Exiguobacterium sibiricum 7-3: one gene and its partner. The protein of the gene in region 1 interacts with the protein of each later gene in a pairwise test. Links are inferred from orthologs where the notes say so. Each region holds a gene or a part of one and is shown on either strand. Other genes may lie near its edges.

Region 1 (3,265 bases):
ATCATAACGGGCAAACAGTTCCTGTTCCGTTTTCGGTTGGAACAGACCGTCCTTGGTTTCGACACCGTACTCGGAGATGCTTTCGCCGCGTTCTTTCGCCAGTTGCCGCATCCGGACATTATGATCTTTCGAGCCTGTGAAGTGATGTAATGTCGAAGCAAACGCCAAATCATCCACTAATCGGAAATCAACCGCAATGTATGCATCATCTCGTTTGAGGACAATCGAGACCTTCGTTTCCCCGGCAGCAATGATTTCATCGATTTGTTCAATTTCAAGCAACTGTGCCTTCACTTCTTTTGGCTGATCCGTTGAGATGATGAAATCGAGATCCTTACACGTTTCTTCCGCCCGTCGGAAACTACCTCCGACTTCAAAACGAATGATTTGGTCGATACCGGCTAATGTCCGCTCCAGTTCACTGACACTTTTGCGCATGACACCATACGGTAATCGTTCTGGTCGTGTCTCGAACGTTTCCAGTGCCTTACTGTATTTTTCGACAGTCTTTTTTCCGAAGCCTGGCATTGCTTCCACTGTACCATCCGCCAGTTTCTCAGCGAAGGAATCTGCATCAATGACCCCGACTTCATGCAGCTTCGCTAATTTCTTCCCGCCAAGTCCAGGAATCTTCAGTAAGGCGATTAATCCTTCCGGTACCTGTTGTTCGAGTTCTGTTAAGGCTGTACTCGTTCCTGTTTCACGGAATTCTTCAAGGACGGTTGCCGTGCCTTTACCGATTCCTTTCATCGCTGTAAAATCTTCAATTGCCATAAAATCCAGTTCTGCCGCTTCGAGCAGACTCGCTGCCTTTCGAAATGCATTGATTTTAAATGGATTTTCGCCTTTTACTTCGAGATAAACTGAAATTCTTTCTAAATGTCGAATCGCATCTTGTGTCGTCCGCATGTTCAATTCTCCCCTCAAAAAAAGCTCCCATTCAACGGGAGCACGTTATTTTATCAAACCGACTTTTTGCATCAACCAATCGGCAAGCACTGGTGTATGTTGAATCATAAACGAGGCCAAACTCGAATTCGCAATGGCATCCTGAATCGACTGAATCGGCGCAAAAGCGGCCAAGAACAAAATCAAGAAGATGAAGATATACATCTCGATGAATCCGAAGACTCCACCTAACAGACCTTTTACCTGCTTGAGAACCGGAATATTCGTCAGCGAATCAAACATCGCAATGATGATCGATAACACGATTTTAGTCACAAAAAACAGGACGATGAACCAAAAGGCTTTATAAAACACTTCATCCAAACCGACTGAACTCGGGATGGAGAACATCGTCAAATCGATGCCCGCATCATCTAGTGTCGACGGATAGGGAATCCATAACTTAAACTTCTCGGCCAGTTCATCGTAAAATGATAGCGCGACGATAAACGAGATGAGTAAGCTCAACAAATGACCCGCCTGTAACACAACACCCCGACGGACACCCGTCATCGTGCCTAAAGCTAAAAACAGTAAGATAACAAGAGAAACCATGTTTAAAATTCACCCAAATTCTTTTTGATTTTGACATAATCACTACCGATATTGAGAGCTGCCAAGACAGCAATTTGTCGAACGTCGAGTTGTGGTGCCTGGTCTCTGATTTCACGAATTTTTGTATCCACGAGGAGACCCACTTCGCGTACATGTTCAGGTGACTCCGTTCCGACAATCGTATAATCGTTTCCTGCAATATGAATCGTCGTCCGGTTCAACCCTTCTGAATCAGCCATTTTCCTGTCCTCCTCATACTTTGCTTCTTTCATATAGTACCATCATTTTTGAAATAGGAAAAGAAGTCCACCATCCGACTTAAGGATGGTATGCTTATTTCCGAAAGGGTGATCATGTCATGGGAACAGTCGTTTTAAAGTTAACAAAAGAAAAACAAGAAACCGTCATTTCGGATTTCGGACGTCATCAGGTCTCGCCTCCTCCGTATGCACGTTTCGCTGCACGAACGACCGGATGTATTTTGACCGTCTATAATTCAGGGAAGGTCATGTTTCAAGGACAGGGGGCGGAAGCTGTCGCTGCCCGATATGGTTCGCCTGCGGCAAAAAAAACCGCTTCGACAGCAAGTGCCTCTTTACCCGAAGGATTCGCCAACTGGTCGGTCGTCGGCAGTGACGAAGTCGGAAAAGGTGACTTTTTTGGTCCTTTAGTCGTCGTTGCCGCTTATGTCGACAGCACAAAAATTGAACTGGTCCGTGAGCTCGGGGTCCGCGACTCTAAAAATGTCTCTGATCCGGAAATCCGTTCGATTGCGCGTGATTTGCATGCTGTCATTCCTTATGAATACCGTATCCTGCATAATCCGGATTACAATCAAATGCAACGGACGATGACACAAGGCAAAATGACCGCCCTGCTTCATAATGCGGCGCTCAATGGATTACTCGCTCAACTGGAAGCGCCGCCGCAAGCGATCTTGATTGATCAATTTGCTGAAAAAGCGACCTATTACAAACATCTTTCCGGAGAAACAAAACAAGTCAAAGACAATGTCTATTTTTCGACGAAAGCAGAAGGATTACATGTCGCTGTCGCTGCAGCCTCCATCCTAGCACGAGCTATCTTTCTGAAAGAAATGGATCAATTGAGCCGACAGACCGGGACGGAAATTCCTAAAGGCGCCGGTGCGAAAGTCGACCAGGTCGCTGCTTCCCTGTTGTTAAAATATGGACCAGAACGCTTACAAGAATGGACAAAATATCATTTCGCCAATACAAAAAAAGCAGAAGATTTAGCTAAGAAAAGAAACCGACCATAATTAAAAGTGGTCGGTTTTTCACATGGCAGACTCTTGACCGGATAATCGAATCAGTTCATCCGTTAAAATCTTGACTTCATCAAACGGAACATGCTCAGTTCCAATCTGTTCAAACCGTTCATGTCCTTTACCGACGATGACCATCCGCTTCCCGGCTAATGCAATCTTTGCCGCAATCTGGAGCGCTTCTTTTCGTGACTCATGACACGTAATGATTTTCCGTGGAGCAATGTCTGTCAGAAGCTCTTTAATGATTTGCTGTGGATTTTCAAGCCTCGGGTCATGTACCGTCACGATGATTCCGTCACAATACTGACTGGCAATCCGCCCCATCACCGCTCGTTTCGAACGATCGCGTTCACCTGCTGCACTCAATACCAGATATAAGGGTTCACCTGGAAGAGATAATGATTTCAGACATTTCTCCAGTCCATCCGGTGTATGCGCATAATCAATGTATACTTCACACCCTTCGAACGGAAT
Region 2 (3,413 bases), 210 kb from region 1 along the record:
CGGAGACATTGACTTGAATAAAACAATCGACTGGCCGTTTCGCACGTTTATTGATTTCTTCCGCCAAATGTAACCGGTCCAAGGAATGTAACACATCAATCCGATCAATGATTTGTCGGACTTTACGAGTCTGCAACGTTCCGATGAAATGCCATTCACATGCCTCACGCCCTAAGACCGTTTGTTTGTCGGTCAGCCCTTCCGGACGATTCTCACCAAGTGCCGTTATACCCGCTTCAAGCAGCTCCGCTGCCACTTCACTTGACACTGATTTCGTCACGCCAATCAATTGTACCTGCTTTTTTTGATCGGTCTTTTCATACGCCTGTTTCATGTTTTGTCGGACATGTTGTACATTTTCAGAAATTGACATCGAGAGACTCCTTTACAATCAAACTGGCAAACCGTCCACCATGGTCTCCATGACGATATGAGAAATAGTCTTCCGCCTGGCAGTTCGTACAGATTCCTGTATCGAGCACATCGCCGACACCACTACGCTCGGCTAACATGGCATTCGTTTTTTGAAGGGATAACATGGCTTTCCCGTCTTCTTTCTTGATGTAAGGAGACTCTTCAAGACCTAGTTGATCCACCGCTTCAAGAACCGGTCCATCGACTTCATAACAACATTCACGAATCGACGGACCGATGACCATCTGAATCGAAGAACGGTCGGCACCCGCTTGTTCCATCTTTGTCAGTGTGGCTTCTACGATGTTAGCGACTGTTCCGCGCCAACCGGCGTGAACGTTTGCAATGATACCTGTCCGCGGATCACAGAAAAGGAGCGGCACACAGTCAGCAAACAGCATCATCAATAAAACATTTGAATCTGTCGTCACCAGTCCGTCTGTTCCCTTGATTGCTGTTTCGTAATCAGAGGCTCCACGACCCGACTCCAGTGTCGTCACCTGCTCTACATGATTGCCGTGCACTTGTTCAGCCCAAACTGAGTTTTCAAGAGATAACTCCAGTTGTCGGACGATGACTTCACGATTTTTGATGACGCCTTCCGGATCATCCTTAACGTGCAGTCCTAAGTTACCCTTGCCATGAGGTGCTGAGAACTTTGTCGTAAACGCTGCACGAACAGTTCCTGTCGGCGTATCCCATTTTATCCATTGACCAAACATCTCATCCCATCCTTTTTTAAAAAAAGAGGTGTCGCTTACGCGACACCTCTTGATCTAGCAGTCGTGTCCCTGGAATATCGGATTAACGATTATTCCGGCGAAGGAAAGAAGGAATATCCATCGTCTCTTCGACATCTGACCCTTTTGCTGATTCTTGGTTCGAGCTAATAGGTGTCTCTTCGACTTGCGGTTTAGGTTCTTCAGCTACCGGTGATGGCGCTGCTTGCTTTTTCTTGAGCAAGTTTTTCATCATCTCTTGTGCTGATGGGATTTCAAAATCGAGTGGTTCGTTTTCGAATTCCGTTGCGATGACCGTAACAATGATTTCGTCTTCCAGGTTGTCATTGATGACTGATCCGAAGATCAAGTTGACTTCCTCATCCGCAGCGCTTTGGACGATTTGAGCTGCTTCCGTTACTTCATAAAGGCTCAAGTTTGCACTACCGGTGATGTTCATCAAGACGCCTTTTGCCCCTTCGATCGATGTTTCAAGCAATGGACTCGAAATCGCTTTTTTCGCAGCTTCCGTTGCACGGTGTTCGCCGGTTGCGACACCAACACCCATCAATGCTGAACCTTTTTCCGTCATGATCGTTTTAACATCCGCGAAGTCCAAGTTGATGAGACCAGGAACGGCGATTAAGTCCGTAATCCCTTGTACACCTTGACGAAGAACGTTATCGGCTTCTTTGAATGCTTCAAGCATCGGCGTGTTACGATCGACGATTTCAAGCAATTTATCATTCGGGATGACGATGAGTGTATCGACTTTTTCTTTAAAGTTCTGCACGCCTGAAACAGCATGTTGCATCCGTTTACGGCCTTCGAACATGAAAGGTTTTGTCACGACACCTACTGTCAATGCACCGATTTCTTTAGAAATTTCTGCGATGACCGGTGCAGCACCTGTTCCGGTACCTCCACCCATTCCTGCTGTTACGAAAACCATATCGGCACCAGACAAAATTTCTGTCAACTGTTCGCGGCTTTCTTCGGCAGCTTTTTTACCGATTTCCGGATTTGCTCCGGCACCAAGACCACGTGTTAATTTTGCTCCGAGTTGAAGTTTTACATCTGCCTGTGACATGTTTAATGCTTGTGCATCCGTATTGACAGCGATGAATTCTACGCCTTGGACACCATGTTCAATCATTCGGTTGACAGCGTTTGATCCACCGCCACCTACTCCGATGACTTTGATTTTAGCTACTTGGTCCATCATTTCATCAAAATGCAACATAAAAGGGGCCCCCTATTTTTTTTACTGATAATTTTTTATTTAGCCGAAAAATTTCTCAAAGAAACTACTGAATGACTTTCGCTCTTTTGGAGGCTGTTCCTTCTGTGGTCGCTCTTCGCGTACTGAAGGTTGGGAAGGATGTGCAAGTAATTCCTCTTGCTCACGGCCTTGTGCGGCTATTCCCTTTTCGTCCGCACGGTCAAACCCTGACTTCGAAACGGCACTGCGTGATAGAACATATCGTAACATCCCAGCAGCGACAGCATACTTCGGATGACGAATCCCTAAGCTGGCTGGTTGATACACGTTCACGCTTTGCTTAAAGATTCGCTTACCGAGCTGGTCAATTCCTGGTAAGGAAGAACTACCACCACAAAGAATGATTCCGCTGTTCATTTGTGCATACCCAGCTTGTGTCATCCGCTTCTGAATCATTTCGAAAATCTCTTCCAGACGGGCTTCAAGGACAAAGCCAATCTCCGTCTGTGGTTCGAAACGGTGTTCCCCGTTGATTGTCACGTATGAGACTTTTTCTTCTGGATCACCTAAAGCTTCCAACGCGACGCCATATTCTTCTTTGGCTAGTTTCGCATCTTGATATTTACAATTCATTTTATACGTCAAATCGCGTGTCAGATGATCTCCACCGTACGCAAGTGTCGTTGAGTAAACTAGATCGTTTTTTTCGTAAATTGAAAGAGTGGTCGTTTCATGTCCGATATCAACGATCCCGACACCCAGTTCTAATTCATCAATCGAAGCTGCGATTCGTGAGACGGCTAAGCTTTCCAGCACATACCCCGCAAGTTCTAAACCAGCTCGTTCGATGGAACGTTTGATGCTATGTAGAATCGTCTTCGCTCCGATAATCAGCTTCCCTGTCACTTCTAAACGATAACCGATCATGCCACGTGGATCCGTGATCTCCGTCTGCTGATCGACAGTAAACGTTTTAGGTAACACATCGACAACACTCAATTCGTTTGGAATCCGCATCACCATGGCTGAGTGAAGAACATCTTTCACGTCGTCATCTG

What was found. Proteins that work in one complex are often made in the same cells at the same time.
Region 2: the proteins of zapA (region 1) and ftsZ interact in binary tests that used the Bacillus subtilis proteins (3 or more experiments, as listed by UniProt). The link is inferred for Exiguobacterium sibiricum 7-3 from one-to-one orthologs.

Annotation. Positions count from the first base shown.
Region 1 is NZ_KK211190.1:882,981-886,245, reverse strand. What follows is about bases 125-2,946. They hold zapA (cell division protein ZapA), read right to left. Parts: upstream 1,743-2,946; coding sequence 1,506-1,742; downstream 125-1,505. Other genes in these bases: P402_RS0105390 (UDP-N-acetylmuramoyl-L-alanyl-D-glutamate--2,6-diaminopimelate ligase), read right to left, coding at 2,801-2,946; rnhC (ribonuclease HIII), read left to right, coding at 1,862-2,782; P402_RS0105405 (CvpA family protein), read right to left, coding at 955-1,503; polX (DNA polymerase/3'-5' exonuclease PolX), read right to left, coding at 125-909. Outside these bases: more of polX, read right to left, coding at 1-124; more of P402_RS0105390, read right to left, coding at 2,947-3,265. UniProt on the Bacillus subtilis protein: Activator of cell division through the inhibition of FtsZ GTPase activity, therefore promoting FtsZ assembly into bundles of protofilaments necessary for the formation of the division Z ring.
Region 2 is NZ_KK211190.1:1,097,648-1,101,060, reverse strand. What follows is about bases 298-3,267. They hold ftsZ (cell division protein FtsZ), read right to left. Parts: upstream 2,377-3,267; coding sequence 1,219-2,376; downstream 298-1,218. Other genes in these bases: ftsA (cell division protein FtsA), read right to left, coding at 2,416-3,267; pgeF (peptidoglycan editing factor PgeF), read right to left, coding at 360-1,136; P402_RS0106480 (YggS family pyridoxal phosphate-dependent enzyme), read right to left, coding at 298-373. Outside these bases: more of P402_RS0106480, read right to left, coding at 1-297; more of ftsA, read right to left, coding at 3,268-3,413. UniProt on the Bacillus subtilis protein: Essential cell division protein that forms a contractile ring structure (Z ring) at the future cell division site. The regulation of the ring assembly controls the timing and the location of cell division.